2 regions of the Shinella sp. NM-101 genome follow, and region 1 is predicted to be linked to the other one. Evidence: riboswitches for the same ligand, from Rfam matches in the RefSeq annotation. Region 1 holds a riboswitch; the other holds the start of a gene.
The links. Region 1 has a riboswitch for S-adenosylmethionine ahead of L0976_RS20825 (O-succinylhomoserine sulfhydrylase). Riboswitches for the same ligand answer to the same signal wherever they lie in the genome.

Region 1 (10,119 bases):
CGAGGCGGTGGGCGGGAAGGCCGTCTTCAAGCCGCGCGGAAATGCTTGGAGAGCTTGAGGCCCTGGGCCTGGTAGTTGGAGCCGAGGCCGGAGCCGTAGAGGCCCTCAGGGGCGTCGAGCATGTGCTCGTAGATCAGGCGGCCGACGATCTGGCCGTGCTCCAGGATGAAGGGCACCTCGTGGCTGCGCACTTCCAGCACCGCGCGGCTGCCGGAGCCGCCGGCGGGGGCGTGGCCGAAGCCGGGGTCGAAGAAGCCGGCATAGTGCACGCGGAACTCGCCGACGAGCGGGTCGAAGGGCGTCATTTCGGCGGCGTAGAGCGGGGGGACGTGCACGGCCTCGCGCGAGACGAGGATGTAGAACTCGTCCGGGTCGAGGACCAGCTCGTTGCGGCCGCGGCTGAACAGCGGCTCCCAGAAATCGAAGATGTCGTGCTGGTTCTTGCGGTCGACATCGACGACGGAGGTGTGGTGCTTGCCGCGATAGCCGATGAGGCCTTCCGGCCCGGTGCCCTTGAGGTCGATGGAGAGCGCGATGCCGCCGCCGGAGACGTTCGGCGTCTCGCTGGCGACGAGCGTGTCCGAGGCGTGGAGGGCCAGCAGCTCGCTTTCGCCGAGGAGGGCATTGCCCTTGCGGAAGCGGATCTGCGACAGGCGCGAGCCACGGCGCACGACGATGGGAAAGGTGCGCGGCGAGATTTCCAGATAGAGCGGGCCGGAATAGCCGGCGGGGATCTTGTCGAATTCCTGCGCGCGGTCGGTGATGACGCGGGTGAAGATGTCGAGACGGCCGGTCGAGCTCTTCGGGTTGGCCGAGGCGGCGAGCTCGGCCGGCAGGTCGAGGCTTTCCATCAGGGGCACGATATAGACGCAGCCGGTTTCCAGCACCGCGCCGTCGGAAAGGTCGATGACGTGCAGCTTCAGCCGGTCGAGCTTGTCGGCGACGAGGTTCGCGGGGCCGGGCAGGAAGCTGGCGCGCACGCGAAACGCCTTCGCGCCGAGACGCAGGTCGAGGCTTGCCGGCTGGATCTGGTCGCCGTCGAGCACGGCCTCGCTCGTCAGCCTGCCGCTCTCGAACAAGCCGCGAATGGCGTGATCCGCCAGAATGCCCGTGCCGCGCGTCACAGAAGCCATGAGAATACCGCCCTATCAGAGGGTTCGCACAAAACCAAATGCCGGCAATTGACGCAAGCGCGGGCGCGCAGTAATAGCAAGGTTATCCCGTGGTGATTTGGCCGGCCGGCTTGCAGCCACGTTAAACAAGTAGCTAAAAAGGCCGGGTGTCAAACCGGCCTGCTTGCGCGGCCGGTTTTTTTGTTTGAAGGCGACGATCACATGAGCAAGTCCTGGCGCCCGGCCACCCAACTCGTTCACGGCGGAACCACCCGCTCCCAGCACGGCGAAACCGCCGAGGCGATCTTCCTCACGCAAGGTTTCGTCTACGACACGTCGGCGGCAGCCGAAGCCCGCTTCAAGGGCGAGACGGACGGATTCATCTACGCCCGCTACGGCAGCCCGACCAACGACATGTTCGAAAAGCGCATGTGCATGCTGGAAGGCGCCGAGGATGCCCGCGCCACTGCATCCGGCATGGCCGCCGTCTCCTCCGCCATCCTCTGCCAGCTCAAGGCCGGCGACCATATCGTCGCGGCCCGCGCGCTCTTCGGCTCCTGCCGCTGGGTGGTGGAGACGCTGGCGCCGAAATACGGCATCGAGTGCACGCTGATCGACGGCCGGGACCTTGCCAACTGGGAGGGCGCGATCCGCAAGAACACCAGGGTCTTCTTCCTCGAAAGCCCGACCAATCCGACGCTGGAAGTGATCGACATCGCCGGCGTCGCAAGGCTCGCCAACCAGATCGGCGCCAAGGTCGTGGTCGATAACGTGTTCGCCACGCCGCTCTTCCAGAAGCCGCTGGAACTTGGCGCGCATGTCGTCGTCTATTCGGCGACCAAGCATATCGACGGGCAGGGCCGGTGCCTTGGCGGCGTGGTGCTTTCGGACAAGGCCTGGATCGACGAGAACCTGCACGACTATTTCCGCCATACCGGCCCGGCCATGTCGCCGTTCAATGCCTGGACGCTGCTGAAGGGCATCGAGACGCTGCCGCTGCGCGTCAGGCAGCAGACGGAGAATGCGAGCCGCATCGCGGACTTCCTTGCGGAACAGAACCAGGTCGCCCGCGTGATCTATCCGGGCCGCAAGGACCACCCGCAGGCCGACATCATCGCCAAGCAGATGTCGGGCGGCTCGACACTCGTCTGCTTCGAGCTGAAGGGCGGCAAGGAGGCGGCCTTCGCGCTGCAGGACGCGCTGGAGGTCGTGAAGATCTCCAACAATCTCGGCGACGCCAAGAGCCTCATCACGCATCCGGCGACGACGACGCACAAGAACCTGACGGACGAGGCCCGCGCCGAGCTCGGCATTTCGGCCGGCACGGTGCGCTTTTCGGCCGGCATCGAGGACGGCGACGACCTCATCGAGGATTTCGCGCGGGCGCTCGCCAGGGTCGGCGCGTGACCATCGCGGCGTGAGGCCGGAAATGGAAGACACCTGCCGATGAGGCCGGTGTTCTTCGGGCTGCCGCCGGCAGAAGCGCGTGGGTTCTTCGCTTGTCCTTGACGAAACCGTATTCGTGTAGAATAGCAGGAGCTAATCAGTTCAAGGCTTGCCCATGTATCGTGCGCTGACCCGCGACATCGAAGTGACCGTAGAGCCATACTACCTGGCCGATCAGTCCGACCCCGACGACAGCCGCTATGTCTGGGGATACCGGGTCGTCATATCGAACCATTCCGACATCGCCGTGCGGCTGGTGACGCGCTACTGGAACATCACCGACCAGAACGGACAGGTCGACGAGGTCAACGGTCCGGGTGTCATCGGCGAGCAGCCGGTGCTGCGGCCGGGCGATACCTACGAATATTCCTCCGGCTGCCCGCTGGAGACGCCGTCGGGCATCATGTTCGGGCGGTACTGCATGGAGGCGGAGACGGGCGAGGCTTTCGACGTCGCCATTCCGGCCTTCTCGCTGGATACGCCCGGGCAGGTGCGCACGCTGAATTGAGGGTGGCGCGGGCGCAGCCCCTCATCCGGCCTGCCTGCCACCTTCTCCCCGCAATCGTGGCGAAGGAAGCGAGCCGGGCCGGTTTCCCCAAAGCATCATCGCCGGCAGAAGGCGAGGCGTCGCATCCTTCCCTTCTCCCCGTCTGCGGGGAGAAGGTGCCGTCAGGCGGATGAGGGCAGTCGCCCCACGCCTTTACTGCGGCAGCACTTCCGCCGCCTCGAAGCGGTAAGTCGTCGAGCAGAACTCGCAGGTCACCGCGATCTCGCCCTTGTCGTCCGCCGTATGGGCGATCTCCTCGGCGCTGAGGCCGGCGAGGACGCTCTTCAGCTTCTCGCGCGAGCAGGAGCAGCGGTCGAAGACCTGCTGCGGCTGGTAGACGCGCACGCCCCGCTCGTGGAAGAGGCGGAACAGCAGCCGCTCGGTGCCGACTGTGGGATCGGTCAGCTCGTCGGCGTCGATCGTCTCGACCATGGCTTTGGCTTCGGACCAGTTGTCGTCGTCATCGATCTTGTGGCCGGCCTCGTCGCCGTCGCCGCCGGGCAGATCGGCCTGGCGCATGCGCTCGGGCGAGGACGGCAGGAACTGCGCGACCATACCGCCCGCGCGCCAGCGATGGCGGGCCTTGCCGGCCTCGTCGCGGTCGTAGAGCTCGGCGACGCCGAGGCGCACCTTGGTCGGGATCTGTTCCGACTGGCGGAAATAGACGCCGGCGATCTCTTCCAGCGTGTGGCCGTCGAGCGGAACGATGCCCTGGTAGCGCTGGGTATGCGCGCCCTGGTCGATGGTGAAGGCGAGGATGCCCTTGCCGAGCAGCTCGTGCGGCTCCGTCCGGCCTTCGGCGACGGCGGCCTCCAGCGCCGCCTCGTCGAAGCGGGCATAGGCGCGCACGTTCTCCGGCGCGGCGAAATCGGCAACGAGCAGGTCGACGGGGCCGTCGCCCTTCGTCTGGACGATCAGCTTGCCCTCGAATTTCAGCGAGGTGCCGAGCAGCACGGTAAGCGTGATCGCCTCGGCCAGAAGGCGGGCGACGGGCGCGGGGTAATCGTGCCGGCCGAGAATGCCGTCGAGCATCGGGCCGAGCTGCACGGCCCTGCCGCGCACATCGAGGCCTTCCACCTGGAACGGCAGGACATGATCGTCGCCGGCATAGCCGGGCTCACCGAGTTTCAGGGCGTTTTCAGCCATCATCGTTCTGCTCCTTGCACACCGCCGCGCCGCGGGCCTTGCGCCCCGCCACGTCCGACAGCGTCTATCGTGATTTCGCGCTCCTGCCGCCCGATCATTCCATACCGGGCAGGCAAGCGCCAGAGACGACGCCTTCCGGCGCCGGGTGTCGGCACCTAGATCGTGCGTGCCCTCACATATTTCAAGGCCGCGTCAGACGGCGCCGAAGCACCAGGCAAGGATCGACTTCTGCGCGTGCAGGCGGTTCTCCGCCTCGTCGAAGACCACGGACTGCGGGCCGTCGATCACCTCGTCGGTCACTTCCTCGCCGCGGTGGGCGGGCAGGCAGTGCATGAAGAGCGCATCCTTGCCGGCGCGCGCCATGAGCTGCTTGTTGACCTGGTAGGGCTGGAAGATGTTGTGGCCGCGGGCGCGGTGCTCCTGGTTCATCGAGACCCAGCAGTCGGTGACGATGAGGTCGGCGCCGTCAGCGATGGCGTCCGGGTCGTGGCCGAGCAGGATGTTGCCGCCGTTGTCGCGCGCCCAGTTGAGGATCTTGTCATCCGGCTCGGAGCCCATCGGCACGGCCATCTTCATCGTGTAGCCGAAGCGGGCCGCGCCCTCGACGAAGGAGTGCAGCACGTTGTTGCCGTCGCCCATCCAGGAGAAGGTCTTGCCCTTTGCCGGGCCGCGATGCTCCTCGAAGGTCATGATGTCGGCCATGATCTGGCAGGGATGGGTGAGGTCCGTCAGGGCGTTGATGACAGGCACTGTGGCGTGCTCGGCAAGCTCCAGCAGGCGCGCATGGTCGGTCGTGCGGATCATGATGGCATCGACATAGCGCGACAGGACCTTGGCCGTGTCGCCGATGGTCTCGGCGCGGCCGAGCTGCATTTCCGTGCCCGACAGGAACAGCGTCTCGCCGCCGAGCTGGCGCATGCCGACGTCGAAGGAGACGCGGGTTCGCGTGGAGGGCTTCTCGAAGATCATCGCCAGCATCTTGCCGGCGAGCGGCTTTGCCTCCGTGCCGGCCTTGCTGGCGGCTTTGCGGCTATGCGCGTCGTCCATGATGACGCGGAGATCGCTTTCCGAAACGGCGGAAAGATCGAGAAAATGCTTGGCCATGATGTGTCCTGTCTGTCCCAGTCCCTTAAGCGGCCTTCACGGCCGCCGTCAGCTTTTCCGCCGCCCGCTCGATGCGGGCGAGCCCCTCGCGCGCCTCTTCCGCCGTGACGACCAGCGGCGGCAGCAGGCGCAGCACGTTGTCGCCGGCCGGCACGGCGAGCAGGTTTTCCGCGCGCACGGCCTTGAGCAGGTCGGCGACCGGAACCTTCGCCTTGATGCCGAGCATCAGGCCCTCGCCGCGGATATCCTCGATGACCTCGGGGAAGCGGTCCTTCAGCGCTGCGAGCCCCTGGCGGAAGACCAGCGAAACGTCGCGCACATGCTCAAGGAACCCCTCCTCCAGAACGACGTCGAGCACCGCATTGCCGACCGCCATGGCGAGCGGATTGCCGCCATAGGTCGAGCCATGCGTGCCGGCGACCATGCCGGAGGCCGCCCCGTTCGTGGCAAGGCAGGCGCCGAGCGGGAAACCACCGCCGATGCCCTTGGCGATGGCCATGATGTCGGGCGCGACGCCCGCGCTCTCATGGGCGAAGAGGCGGCCTGTGCGGCCGACGCCCGTCTGCACCTCGTCGAGTATGAGCAGCAGGCCGTATTCGTCGCAGAGCCGGCGCAGCTCCTGCATGAAGTCCTTCGGCACGGGGCGAAGCCCCCCCTCGCCCTGCACGGGCTCGATGAGGATCGCCGCCGTCTCCTCGGTGATCGCATCCCTGACGGCCGCAATGTCGCCGAAGGGCAGCTTCAGGAAGCCCGGCGCCTTGGGGCCGAAGCCCTCGATGTATTTGTCCTGCCCGCCGGCCGCGATGGTGGCGATGGTGCGGCCGTGGAAAGCGCCCTCGAAGGTGAGGATGTGGTACTTGCCGGCGTGACCCTTGGCAAAGTGGTAGCGCCGGACCGTCTTGATCGCGCATTCCAGCGCCTCGGCGCCCGAATTGGTGAAGAACACCTTGTCGGCGAAGGTCGCCTCCGTCAGCCGGCGGCCGAGGCTTTCCTGGCCGGGGATCTCGTAGAGGTTCGACAGGTGCCAGACCTTCTCGGCCTGGTCCTTCAGCGCGGCGACGAGATGGGGATGGGCATGGCCGAGCGAATTGACGGCGACGCCGGCGGCGAAATCGAGATATCGCTCGCCATCCTCGGTGACGAGCCACACGCCCTCCCCGCGCGCGAACCGGAGCGGCGCACGCATATAGGTTTCATAGAGCGGCGCGGCATCGGCCATGGCGCGAATCCTCCGAAAAGAGATGCGGAAAACGGGTCTGGAGCTTGACTTTTCCGGATACCAGAAAAATCAAAAGCCGCCTTTCGGCGGCATGCCGCACTATCGGCATTTCATACCGCCCTGTCAATAAAATCGCTGCCCTGAATATGGCTGAACCTCCCGCAGGGAAAGGATTCACGGCACGCGCGGAAGGTGTCGCTATCGAGTCACACCAGACCAGCAAGTTGGGGAAAACTTAGAAATCGATTCGCCCGGATTCGTGCGACTCTTGTCACGGAGTCCCCCGGTCTCTAGGTTAAAGACCAATTACTAGACTGCATGCGGCGGAACTAGTCACCAAAAGAGTTAAGGCGTTCAGGTCCCGGACCCGTCCGGGACGCGATGACGGATTCCCGTATTGCGAGCGCCGAACGGAGACGAAAGCATGAACTGGACAGACGAGCGGGTCGAGAAACTCAAGAAGCTCTGGAGCGAGGGCCTGAGCGCGAGCCAGATCGCCGCCCAGCTCGGCGGCGTCAGCCGCAATGCCGTCATCGGCAAGGTGCACCGGCTGAACCTGCCGGGCCGCGCCAAGGCCGGCGGAACGCAGTCCGCCTCGCGCCCCAAGCGCCCGGCGGCAGCCGCCCCGCGCCCCACCGGCTTTGCGGCCCGCCCGGTCGCCCCCCGCGCTGCGGCCCGCCCGGCCGGCAACGCGATCGCCAAGGAGGAAATCGACGCCGATTTCGACGCGCAGCGCGACCAGCTTCCGGTTCCGGCCAACGGCAACAACGTCGTCGTGCCGATGTCGCGCAAGCTGGAGCTGACGCAGCTCACCGAGCGCACCTGCAAATGGCCGATCGGCGACCCGCTCAACGAGGACTTCCACTTCTGCGGCAACGAGTCCCCGGACAACTCGCCCTATTGCACCTACCACCAGCGCCTCGCCTACCAGCCTTCGGCCGAGCGCCGGCGGATGCGCTGAGCGGCGCTGACTGAGGAATGACAAGCGGGCCCTTTCGGGCCCGTTTTCGTTTGCGGCTGCGGGCCGGACGCCCTCATCCTGCCATAACCTTTTTTCGCATGCCGAGAAGCCTCTCCTCGCACCGCCCCGCTTATCGGGAGAAGGCCGCATGCGGGGGCGATCGCATGCCCCGAAACGCAAACAGGCCCCGAAGGGCCCATTTCCGTCCTTGGGAGGAAATTCCGGCCGCTCAGGTCTCCAGCGAATAGCCGGCACCGCGCACCGTGCGGATGACGTCCTGCATGTTGGCGAAGTTGAGCGCCTTGCGCAGGCGCCCTACATGGACATCGACGGTGCGCTCGTCGACATAGATGTCGTGGCCCCAGACGCCGTCGAGGAGCTGCGAGCGCGAGAAGACGCGGCCCGGCGAGGTCATCAGGAACTCCAGCAGGCGGAATTCCGTCGGACCGAGGCGGACCTCGCGGGTGCGGCGGTGGACGCGGTGGGTCTCGCGGTCGAGCTCGATGTCGCCGCAGCGCAGCACGGTCGAGACGACTTCCGGCTTGGCCCGGCGCAGCATGGCGCGCACGCGGGCGACCAGCTCCGGCGTCGAGAAGGGTTTCACCACATAATCGTCCGCGCCGGTGGCAAGGCCGCGCACGCGCTCGCTCTCCTCGCCGCGCGCCGTCAGCATGATGATCGGCAGGCGCTCGGTCTCCGGGCGCTGGCGCAGGCGCCGGCAGAGCTCGATGCCGGAGACGCCGGGCAGCATCCAGTCGAGGATGAGGAGATCCGGCATGCGCTCCTGCAGGCGCATCTCGGCCTCGTCACCGGAAAGGATCGTGTCGACCTCGAAGCCTTCGGCTTCGAGATTGTAGCGCAGGAGGACGCTGAGCGCCTCCTCGTCTTCCACGACGGCTATTCTGGGCACCATGTGTCGAACCCTTACTCGTTACTCGGAGGCATCGGCAACGTCGGCGGCGACGACGGAGGTCGAGGTGTCGTCCTTCGGACGCTCGCCTTCCGGCTGCGAGCCGGTGGCCATGTAGTAGATGGTTTCGGCGATGTTGGTCGCGTGGTCGCCGATGCGCTCGATGTTCTTGGCGCAGAACAGGAGATGCGTGCAGGGCGTGATGTTGCGCGGGTCTTCCATCATGTAGGTGAGGAGTTCGCGGAACAGCGAGGTGTAGATCGCGTCGATCTCGTCGTCGCGTTCGCGGATGGCCTTCGCCTTGTCGACCGAACGGGTGGCGTAGACGTCGAGCACTTCCTTGAGCTGGATCAGGGCGAGTTCGGCGAGGTGCTCCAGGCCGCGGGCGAGCTTGCGGGGCATGCCCGAGCTTTGCACGGCGATGACGCGCTTGGCGGTGTTCTTGCCGAGGTCGCCGACACGCTCCAGCTCGGCGGCGATGCGGATCGCGCCCATGATCTCGCGCAGGTCGGCTGCCATCGGCTGGCGCTTGGCGATGGTGACGATGGCCTTCTCATTGATCTGGCGCTCGGCATTGTCGAGGATGATGTCTTCCGAAATCACCTTCTGCGCCAGCGCCGCATCCGTGGTGACGAGGGCGCGGACGGAATCGGCCACCATCTGCTCGGCGGTGCCGCCCATCTCGGAGATGCGGCGGGAGAGGTACTTCAGTTCTTCGTCATAGATCGAGACGATATGGGTCGATGACATGGCTTTATCCTTGATGCGCTCGGGTGTCCGGGGCTTGGGCGACGATCGCGTCAGCCGAAGCGGCCCATGATGTAGTCCTGCGTGCGCTGGTCGTCCGGGTTGGTGAACATCTTGTCGGTGTCGTTCTCCTCGACGAGGTTGCCGAGGTGGAACATGGCGGTGCGCTGCGAGACGCGGGCCGCCTGCTGCATGGAATGCGTCACGATGACGATGGTGAAGTTGGCGCGCAGCTCGTGGATCAGCTCCTCGACCTTGGCGGTGGCGATGGGGTCGAGCGCCGAGCAGGGCTCGTCCATCAGGATGACCTCCGGGCTGACGGCGACGGCGCGGGCGATGCACAGGCGCTGCTGCTGGCCGCCGGAAAGGCCGGTGCCGCTCTCCTGCAGGCGGTCCTTCACCTCGTTCCACAGGCCCGCCTTCTGCAGGCTCTGCTCGACGATGGCGTCCATGTCGGCCTTGGCTTTCGCAAGGCCGTGGATGCGCGGGCCGTAGGCGACGTTCTCGTAGATCGACTTGGGGAACGGGTTCGGCTTCTGGAAGACCATGCCGACGCGGGCGCGCAGTTCCACCACGTCGATGTTCGGATCGTAGATGTCGTCCGTATCCAGCGTGATGCGGCCGGTGACGCGGCAGCCGTCGATGGTGTCGTTCATGCGGTTCAGCGTGCGCAGGAAGGTGGACTTGCCGCAGCCCGACGGGCCGATGAGGGCGGTCACGGTGTTTTCGCGGACGTTGAGGTTGACGTCGTAGAGGGCGCGCTTGTCGCCGTAGTAGACCGAGACGTCCTTGCCGATCATCTTGTAGGAAATGTCGTTCATTTTCTTGTCCAGGGCTTTCTCGACGGCTGCTTCTGACATGATGTTCATAGGATCGGTCCTTCTACCAGCGCCGTTCGAAACGGCGGCGCAACAGGATGGCGCCAAC
Region 2 (10,119 bases), on a different contig from region 1:
CGCGCGGACGAATGCGCCATGTGCCGTCCGCCGGTTCCGGCCGCCAAAATCTTTCCCTTTCCCGGAAACATGCGCTAAGGGCATCAGCCATGACCATGCCGGCAACCACAGACCAGACCTTCGTCGTCCTCCTCGGCGGCGCGCTCACCGTGACGCCGCGTCTTCGCGCGGACATGGCCGGCGCGCGCGTCGTGGCGGCGGATGGCGGCATGCGGCACGCGGCCTGCCTCGGTGTCACGCCGGAACTGTGGGTCGGCGATTTCGATTCCACCCCGCCCGAACTCATCGCTGCCTGGCCGGATGTCGAGCGGCAGCCCTGGCCGGCCGCCAAGAACGAGACGGACGGTGCCATCGCGGTCTCCGCCGCCGCCGAACGGGGTGCGCGCAGGATCGTCCTTGCCGGCGCGCTCGGCGGCGAGCGCAGCGATCACGCCATGATGCACCTCGTCCATGCCGTCTTCCTGGAGGAGGAGGGCTTTTCCATCAAGCTCACCTCGGGCGAGGAGGAGGCGTGGCCGCTGCTGCCGGGCACGCGCGAGATCGACCTGCCGAAGCACAGCCTCTTCTCCGTCCTCGGCCTTTCGCCGCTCTCCGGCCTCTTCATCGACAACGTGCGCTATCCTCTCGCCGATTTCTCGCTGCCCTTCGGCTCGTCCCGCACCATCTCCAATGTCGCGGAAGGCCCGATCCGCCTTTCGCTCGCCTCCGGCCGCGCGCTCCTCATCGCCCGGCCCTATGACTTTTCAGGAGCCTGACCCTTGGCACCGCCCATTCTCAAACTCGACGACATCTTCCTCAGCTTCGGCGGCACGCCGCTGCTGTCAGGCGCGAGCCTGCAGGTGGAGCCGGGCGAGCGCATCTGCCTCGTCGGCCGCAACGGTTCCGGCAAGTCGACGCTGATGAAGATCGCCGCCGGGCTTGCCGAGGCGCAGTCGGGCGAGGTCTTCCGCCATCCCTCCGCGACGATCCGCTACCTGCACCAAGCCCCCGATTTCGACGGCTACGACACCGTCGCCGCCTATGCCGAGGCGGGCCTCGGCCCGAGCGACGACCCTTACCGCGTCACCTATCTCCTCGAACATCTCGGCCTTTCCGGCAACGAGGACCCGAAGTCGCTTTCGGGCGGCGAGGCGCGCCGGGCGGCGCTCGCCCGCGTCATGGCGCCGGAGCCGGACATCCTGCTCCTCGACGAGCCGACCAACCATCTCGACCTTCCCACCATCGAATGGCTGGAAGGCGAGCTGCAATCGACCCGCTCGGCCCTCGTCGTCATCTCGCACGACCGCCGCTTCCTGGAAAAAGTCTCCAACGCCACCGTCTGGCTCGACCGCGGCCAGTCGCGCCGTCTCAATCGCGGCTTTGCCCATTTTGAGGCCTGGCGCGACGAGGTGCTGGAGGCCGAGGAGCTGGAACAGCACAAGCTCGGCAAGGCCATTGAGCGCGAGGAGCACTGGCTGCGCTACGGCGTGACGGCCCGGCGCAAGCGCAACATGCGCCGCCTCGGCGCGCTGCACGACCTGCGCGCCCGCTACCGCGGCCACAAGGGCCCGCAGGGCAGCGTGCAGGCGAGCGCCTCCGACGCGCAGGAATCCGGCAAGCTGGTCATCGAGGCGGAGAAGATCACCAAGAGCTACGGCGAGCGCACCATCGTCGCGCCCTTCTCGATCCGTGTCCACCGCGGCGACTGCATCGGCCTCGTCGGCCCCAACGGCGCCGGCAAGACGACGCTGCTGAAGATGCTGACCGGTGAACTCGCGCCCGACAGCGGCTCGGTCAAGCTCGGCACGAACCTGGAAATCGCCACGCTCGACCAGCGCCGCGAGGACCTGAACCTCGACGACACGCTCGCCCACTACCTCACGGACGGGCGCGGCGAGACGCTCCTGGTCAATGGCGAGCAGCGTCATGTCACCGGCTACATGAAGGAATTCCTGTTCCAGCCGGAACAGGCCCGCACTCCCATCCGCAACCTGTCGGGCGGCGAGCGTGCCCGGCTGATGCTGGCCCGCATCCTCTCGCGCCCGACGAACCTGCTCATCCTCGACGAGCCGACCAACGACCTCGACATCGAGACGCTGGACCTCTTGCAGGAACTCGTCACGGGCTTTGCCGGCACGGTCCTCCTCGTCAGCCACGACCGCGACTTCCTCGACCGCACCGTCACCTCCACCATCGCGCCGGCCGATCCGGAAAACCCGGATGGACGCTGGATCGAATATGCCGGCGGCTACACGGACATGATGGCCCAGCGCCGCGGCGCGATCGAGGAGAAGCGCAAGGCGGAAAAGGCCGAGAAGGCGAAGGTTGCCGATACGCCCTCCGCCGGTCCCACGGACGGCAGGGGCAAGGCAAAACTCTCCTACAAGCAGAAATTCACCCTCGAAAACCTGCCGAAGGAGATGGAGAAGGCGGAGAAGGAGATCGCCGCCCGCGAGGCGAAGATGGCCGATCCGAACCTCTTCGCCAAGGACCCCGCCACCTTCAATCGGCTCGCCGCCGAGATGGAGACGCTGCGCGACGGCCTGACGAAGATGGAAGAGGAATGGCTGGAGCTGGAAATGCTGCGCGAGGAGCTGGAGGGCTGAGGAGCCTCGTCCCGCCCGCCGCCGGCAGAAAGCTGCCGGATTGATTCGCGCGCGCAGGAGCGTTATCTAGGAACCTCGTGGTGATTTGGCCGGCCGGCTTGCAGCCACGTTAAACAAGTCGCTAAAGGGCCGCGCGAGGAAGAGCCTTACGTGGACCGGTTGCGACATCGTTGCGGCCGGTTTTGTTTTGGATCGAGTTGAAACATGCCCATCAAGATTCCTGATACGCTCCCTGCCTTCCAGACCCTCGTCGACGAGGGTGTGCGGGTGATGACCGAAACGGTGGCGATCCGGCAGGACATCCGCCCGCTGCAGATCGGGCTGCTCAACCTCATGCCGAACAAGATCAAGACGGAAGTGCAGATGGCGCGCCTCGTCGGCGCCTCGCCGCTGCAGGTCGAGCTGTCGCTGGTGCGCGTCGGCGGCCACCGCGCCAAGAATACGTCGGAAGACCATCTGCTCGCCTTCTACGATACGTGGGAGGAGGTGAAGCACCGCAAGTTCGACGGCTTCATCATCACCGGCGCGCCGGTGGAGACCCTCGACTACGAGGACGTCACCTACTGGGACGAGATGAAGCAGATCCTCGACTGGACGAAGACCAATGTCCATTCGACGCTCAATGTCTGCTGGGGCGCCATGGCGGCGATCTATCATTTCCACGGCGTGCCCAAGCGCACGCTGGAGGAGAAGGCCTTCGGCGTCTACCGCCACCACAACCGGAAGCCCTCGTCGGTCTATCTCAACGGCTTCTCGGACAATTTCGAGGTTCCCGTCTCGCGCTGGACGGAAATCCGCATCGAGGACATCCGCGCGGTGCCGGAACTCGACATCCTGCTCGATTCCGACGAGACGGGCGTCTGCCTCGTGCAGGAGAAGGCGGGCAACCGGCTCTACATCTTCAACCACGTCGAATATGATTCGACCTCGCTCGCCGAGGAATATTTCCGCGACGTCTCGGCCGGCGTGCCGATCAAGCTGCCGAAGAACTATTTCCCGCACAACGATCCGTCGCTGCCGCCGCAGAACCGCTGGCGCGGCCACGCGCACCTGCTGTTCGGCAACTGGATCAACGAGATCTACCAGACCACGCCCTACGACCTTGAAGAAATCGGAACGGGAGCCTGACCCATGAGCCGCATCGTCATTCGCCCCCTGCATGAAGACGATGAAGGCGAATGGCGGCGCCTGTGGACCGCCTATCTCGCCTTCTACGAGACGGTGCTGCCGGATGAAATCTTCGCCAGCACCTTCGCCCGGCTGACCGGCGTGGCGGCGGAAGGCGAATATCGCGGCCTCCTCGCCACGCTCGACGGCAGGCCCGTCGGCCTTGCGCATTACCTCTTCCACCGTTCCTGCTGGACCATCGGCAACATCTGCTACCTGCAGGATCTCTATGCCGACCCCGAGGTGCGCGGCAGCGGCATCGGCCGGGCGCTGATCGAGGGCGTCTATGCCAAGGCGAAGGAAGCAGGCGCGCCGGAGGTCTACTGGATGACGCAGGAATTCAACGCCACCGCCCGCCGTCTCTACGATCGCATCGCCGACAAGACGCCCTTCATCGTCTATCAGAAGACCTTCTGAAGGCGGCTAAAAAGTATGATTTTTTAGTTGCGGGCCTGCGGGAATCGCAGCAGGCTGGCAGCGCAAGTTCGCTGGCGAGGAGACAGAGGCGTGGATGCAGGAAATGAAATCTTCGGGCGCCTCGAAAAGGGCGGGGCGGTCGAGCGCATCGCGATCTCCGGTGGCGGGCTGACGGCGCATGTGCTGACCTTCGGCGCCATCATCCAGGACCTCAGGCTTGCGGGGCACGATGCTCCGCTCGTGCTGGGTTTCGAGGATCTCGCCTCCTATCTCGACCATTCCCCCTATTTCGGCGCGACGCCGGGCCGCTGCGCCAACCGCATCGGCGGCGGCCGGTTCTCCATCGACGGCATTGCCTACCAACTCGAATGCAACGAGCGCGGCGTGACGCACCTGCACGGCGGCAGCGACGGAACCGGCCGGCAGACCTGGCAGGTCGCGCAGCAGGGCGCGGATTTCGTCACCCTGACGCTGACCGATCCGGCCGGCCGCGCCGGCTATCCCGGCAATTGCGCCATCGCCTGCACCTACCGGCTACCCGGCGACGGCGTGTTCTCCGTGACCTACGAGGCGACGACGGATGCGCCGACGCCCGTCAACCTCTGCCAGCACAGCTATTTCATCCTCGACGGCAGCGCCGACGCGCTCGGCCACGACATCCGCCTTGCCGCCGATCACTACCTGCCCGTCGACGAGAACCTCATCCCGACCGGCGAGATCCGCCCGGTCGCCGGCACGCCTTTCGACCTCACAGGCTGGACGCCGATGCGCCGCCAGGTCGAGCCGGGCGGCGTCGCCTTCGACCACAATTTCTGCCTCTCGCGGGAGCGGCAGGCAAAGCGGCCGGTGGGTGCGGTGCGCAGCCCCCTCTCCGGCATCTCGCTCGAGGTCCTGACCACCGAACCCGGCGTGCAGCTCTATACGGGCGCGAAGGTGAACCCACCCGCCCCCGGCCTCGGCGGCCGCCGCTACGGCCCCTTCGCCGGCTTCTGCCTGGAAACCCAGGTCTGGCCGGACGCCGTCAACCACGAGAACTTTCCGCCCGCGGTGCTGCGGCCGGGCGAGACCTTGCGGCAGGAAACGGACTACATCTTCCGCCGCGCATGAGCGTGCTCGGCCCGCGTAGTCAGGACAAGGCTGGCCCCCACCATCCTCGCGGATGACCATGCCGGTACTTCAAGGTGGTCGGAAGATCGCGAGCCCACTGCGCGAGCGGCAGCCGCATTGCGATCGAGAAGCTCGGAAAAAGATGCTCGCGACTGAGATGGAGGGTGAGCATCCCACCGGCCTCGCCGCCATCCGCTTCCTGCTGACCGGCTCCTGTACGGGGGCTTGGATTGAAACGTGCCCGGCTGGCCGAGGATGCGGGTGCGATCCGCATTCCCGACCCCAGCGATGTGCGACCCGTATTATCATCGGGTTGGCGGCCGAGTTGCTTCTGGCCAAGTCCAGCCGATGATCAAGCGTGGCCCGTGCTCTCGGAGAATTTAAGAGGGTGAACTGCTCGTCCGTCAGGCGCGGAGGACCTGTCCTGCTCGGCTTGACGTCCTCCGGGCCTTCGCGTCGGAGCTTTTGCCGATGCTACATCCATGGCGGCCTCATCTTCGCTGCGGCGACTTGCGAACCAGCCGGTGGCAGGATCGCGTGACATAAGAACCGCTTCCGCTGCTTCGAGGGTCTCACTGCGCTGACCGCCGGATAGTTCGACCGCGTCACCATGAAGGACGATGCGCCACTTCCGGCTCCTGCATGCGTCGGGCTTTTCCGGTGGATTTTCAGGCCATGCAGGACCGCGAAAACGACATCGGAATGTAATTATCAATTATTGACACACTAATTACAAATGCTAACGTCGGGATGGCTCGCACGGCCGAGGCCGTGATCGCAGCAGCCACCGCACGCCATCAAAAAGGGGAATACGCACATGGCAAGCAATGGACTCCTTCGTCTCGCAGCCGGCACGATCCTGGTCGCCTGGTCCGGCCAGGCTCTCGCTCAGGGCACGGATCTGGAACTGAACAATCCCGGCACGCTGTCCGTCTGCGTTACCGATGCGAATGCGCCGATGTCGTCGGTCATCGATGGCGAAATGCAGGGTTACGAAGTGTCCTTCACGAAGGACATCGCCCGGCGGCTGGACCTGAAGGCGGAATACCGCATCTCCGTCTTCGAGGGCATCTTCGCGGCGGTCGCCAACCATGTCTGCGATATCTCGGCCGGCTCGCACTCCATCACGATCCCGCGCAAGGAGATCATCAATTTCTCCAGCCCGCATTTCGTCGGTTCCTACACGATCCTGACGCCCTCGGATTCGGGCATCAAGGACGAGGCAGGCCTTGCCGGCAAGCGTCTCGGCGTCATCGCCGCGAGCATCCAGGAAACCTATGCCAACGAGACCTACAAGGATACGCAGATCGTTCCGTTCCCGGATTCAGCCGCGCTCCTCATCTCGCTGCAGTCCGGCCAGGTCGACACGGCCTTCTTCGACGGCGGGCTGGCGGCGACCTATGTCGCGTCCTCGCAGCGTCCGCTCTCGGTCGTGGTCTCCATCCCCAACGACGACCAGCCGGCCGGCATCGGCGTGGCCAAGGATCGCCCGAACCTGCTGGCCGCCGTCAACAAGGCGATCGCCGACATGATCGAGGACGGCACCTACGCGAAGATCTACAAGGAATGGGTCGGGGAAAGCGTTCCCACGCTGCCCGGCCCGGACTTCATGCCGACCCGCTGATCCTCGCATTACGACGGCCACGCCCGCGCGGGGCCGTCGTACGATACGATGCCCGTTCCCGCAGGAGACCACATGTCAGGGATTCTCGATACATTCTTCAATCTCTCCTACATGTTGCAGGTGGTCCCCGATATCCTGCGCGTCGGCTACTACAACACCCTCACCATCTCCCTCTATTCGACGATCATCGGCATCATCATCGGCGCGCCCCTGTCGCTGATGGCGATCTCGCAGGTGACGGTCGTGCGCGTCGCCGCCAAGGTCTATATCGATATCTTCCGCGGCCTGCCTGCCATCGTCACGATCTTCATCGTCGGGCAGGGCCTGCCCTTCGCCGGTTTCCGGCCCTTCGGGCAGAATCCCTATCCCTACGGCATCATCGCGATCAGCATCGTCGCCAGCGCCTATATCGCGGAAATATTGCGCGCCGGCATCCAGAGCGTCGACAGGGGCCAGACGGAAGCGGCCCGCTCGCTCGGGCTCGACAAGCACCGCACGATGTACCGCGTGATCTTCCCGCAGGGCATCCGCCGGGTCATTCCCGCGCTGACCAACCAGTTCATCAACATCATCAAGGATTCGAGCCTGATCTTCGTGCTCGGCCTGATGGTGAGCGAGCGCGAGCTCTATCGCATCGGCCAAGACATTTCCCAGCGCACCGGCAACCTGTCGCCGCTGGTCGCCGTCGGTATCGCCTATCTCGTCATCACCGTCCCGATGACGCATCTGGTGAACTATCTTGACAAGGAAATGCGCAACGGCCGGCCCGTCCTGCCCGCGGCATTGCGCGCGTTCTTCGCCCGCAGGCGGCAGGCGGAGGCCGCCGCCCCCGCCGTCGAAAGCGCGGAAACGCCGGCTCTACCGGTATCACAGGCGGCGCGCCGGACTGCCGCTGCCGGCGAGGTGCTGGTGGAGGCGAAGGACCTGACGGTCGATTTCGGCCATTTCCGCGCCCTCGACCATGTCAGCTTCGAGATCAGGACCGGCGAGGTCGTGTGCGTGATCGGACCGTCCGGCTCGGGCAAGTCCACGCTGCTGCGCTGCATCAACGGGCTCCAGCCGGTGGATGGGGGCACGCTTGACATCTTCGGCCAGCCCTTCCCGACCAGGGAGGGACCGCTGAATGCCCTGCGCGCCGATGTCGGCATGGTGTTCCAGAGCTTCAACCTGTTCCCGCACATGTCGGCCCTCAGCAACGTCATGTTCGCACTGGAGCAGGTCCGCCATATCGACCACGAGCAGGCCCGGCAGATCGCCATCCGCGCGCTCCGCAGCGTGGGTCTCGGGGAGAAGCTGGATTCGCTGCCCGCCCGCCTGTCGGGCGGCCAGCAGCAGCGTGTCGCCATCGCCCGGTCGCTCGCCATGAGCCCGAGGATCATGCTCTTCGACGAGGCGACATCCGCGCTCGACCCGGAACTGGTCAAGGGCGTGCTGGAGATCATGGAAAGCCTCGCCCGCCGCCCCTCCGCGGATGGCAGCCCCATGACCATGGCGGTCGTCACGCACGAGATGGGCTTTGCCCGCCGCGTCGCCGACCGCGTCGTCTTCATGGACCAGGGCCGCATCATCGAGCAGGGCACGCCGTCGGAGATTTTCGACAATCCGAAGTCCGATCGCCTGAAACTGTTCCTCGATCAGATCCTCTGATCGCTCCCGCCGGAAAGAGAAAATGTCATCCAAACAACTGAAGCGTGTTGATGTCGCAATCGTCGGCGGAGGCATCATCGGATGCGCCATCGCCTGGTATCTGAGCGGCAGGGGCCTTTCCGTCGGCGTCTACGAGAAGGGGCGGATCGCGGGCGAGCAATCGGGCAAGAATTCCGGCTTCGTGCGCAAGCAGGGCCGCGACCGCCGCGAAATGCCGCTCATCAAGCGCAGCCTCGATCTGTGGAACCGCATCGACGCGGAGATCGGCGACGTCACCGGCTTCCGCGCCAGCGGCATCATCGCGCTCGCCTCCGACGAGGACAAGCTCGGCCGGATGCGCGACTGGCTGGAGATCGCGCGCGAATTCGACGTGGACAGCACGCTTGTCGCCTCGTCCGGCATCCGGTCCATCAATCCCGGCCTGCAGGCGTCGTTCCTCGGCGGCCTCTACACGCCGAGCGACGCCCGGGCCGAGCCCAGCCTCGCCGCCCCAGCCATCGCGCGGGCGCTGGCCCGCAAGGGCGCCGATGTCAGGGAAAACTGCCTGGTCGAGGGGCTGCTCATGCAGGCCGGCAAGGTGGCGGGGATCGTCACCGAGCAGGGCGAGGTGCGCGCGGAAACGGTCGTCGTCGCTGCGGGGCTATGGAGTGGTGTCTTCCTGCGCCGCTACGGAATTTCCGTTCCGCAGGTGGACCTGCGCGTTTCGGTGGGCCGCACCGCGCCGTTCGATCATGGAATCGCCCTGCCGACCATTTTCGACAAGGCGCTCGTGCGGCCGCGCCACGACGGAGGCCTCACCATCGCGCCCGGCCTGCAGGGGCCGCTCGATTATGACGCGGCGTTCCGCAGCCTGCGCTACGCGCCGCGCTATGTCCGCACGCTGTTTGCAAGCCGCGAGGGCACGCGCGTCAATATCGGCCGCCATTTCTGGGACGACGGCAGGATGGTGAGCGCCTATCTCTCCGGCGCGCCCGACCGCTACGAGGCCCTGCGCGTCCCGCAGGTTCCGGCCAATGACGGCGTGCTCGAAAGCAGCCGCGCGGCCGCGAAGGCCGCCTTCGGCATCACCGAGGACATGGCGCTTGTCGAGACATGGGCCTGTCGTATCGACATCACGCCGGATGGCGTGCCGGTTCTCGACCAGGTGAGTGATCGCGGCAATCTGGTGATCGCGACCGGCATGAGCGGCCACGGCTTCGGCATATCGCTGGGCGTGGGCGATACGCTCGCGGAGCTGATCGACACCGGCGCGACGACGATCCCGCTCGAGCCCTTCCGCCTGCAGCGGTTCCGCGAGCGCTTCTTCGCCGCCCCGCAAAACGTCCTGTGACGCTACCGATCTGGAGAAAGACATGAAACTTGACCATTTCGCCTGGTCCGCTCCCTCGCTTGACGATGCCGTCGACGCTGTGGAAGCCTGGAGCGGCGTCCGCGCCGCGCCCGGCGGCTCGCATCCGGGCATGGGAACGCGCAACGCGCTGCTGTCGCTGGCCGATGGCCTCTATCTCGCCATCGACGCGCCCGATCCCGACCAGCCGTTGATCGGCAACGGGGCACGCATGGCCGCCCAGC

Region 2: it holds a riboswitch for S-adenosylmethionine, as region 1 does, so the genes downstream of both, metA (homoserine O-succinyltransferase) here and L0976_RS20825 (O-succinylhomoserine sulfhydrylase) in region 1, are expected to answer to the same signal.

The regions. Positions count from the first base shown of each region.
Region 1 covers NZ_JACBFT010000012.1:134,447-144,565, reverse strand. The annotation lists gene L0976_RS20830 (2'-deoxycytidine 5'-triphosphate deaminase) at 27-1,124, opposite strand; SAM riboswitch at 1,213-1,291, shown strand; gene L0976_RS20825 (O-succinylhomoserine sulfhydrylase) at 1,335-2,519, shown strand; gene apaG (Co2+/Mg2+ efflux protein ApaG) at 2,674-3,066, shown strand; gene L0976_RS20815 (Hsp33 family molecular chaperone) at 3,259-4,251, opposite strand; gene argF (ornithine carbamoyltransferase) at 4,444-5,355, opposite strand; gene L0976_RS20805 (aspartate aminotransferase family protein) at 5,381-6,574, opposite strand; gene L0976_RS20800 (GcrA family cell cycle regulator) at 6,999-7,535, shown strand; gene phoB (phosphate regulon transcriptional regulator PhoB) at 7,765-8,448, opposite strand; gene phoU (phosphate signaling complex protein PhoU) at 8,467-9,195, opposite strand; gene pstB (phosphate ABC transporter ATP-binding protein PstB) at 9,246-10,061, opposite strand; gene pstA (phosphate ABC transporter permease PstA) at 10,075-10,119, opposite strand, start outside.
Region 2 covers NZ_JACBFT010000005.1:135,252-145,370, reverse strand. The annotation lists gene L0976_RS12135 (thiamine diphosphokinase) at 96-755, shown strand; gene L0976_RS12130 (ABC-F family ATP-binding cassette domain-containing protein) at 759-2,585, shown strand; SAM riboswitch at 2,653-2,730, shown strand; gene metA (homoserine O-succinyltransferase) at 2,790-3,713, shown strand; gene L0976_RS12120 (GNAT family N-acetyltransferase) at 3,717-4,169, shown strand; gene L0976_RS12115 (aldose epimerase family protein) at 4,260-5,276, shown strand; gene L0976_RS12110 (ABC transporter substrate-binding protein) at 6,094-6,900, shown strand; gene L0976_RS28700 (amino acid ABC transporter permease/ATP-binding protein) at 6,973-8,547, shown strand; gene L0976_RS12095 (FAD-binding oxidoreductase) at 8,570-9,877, shown strand; gene L0976_RS12090 (VOC family protein) at 9,900-10,119, shown strand, end outside.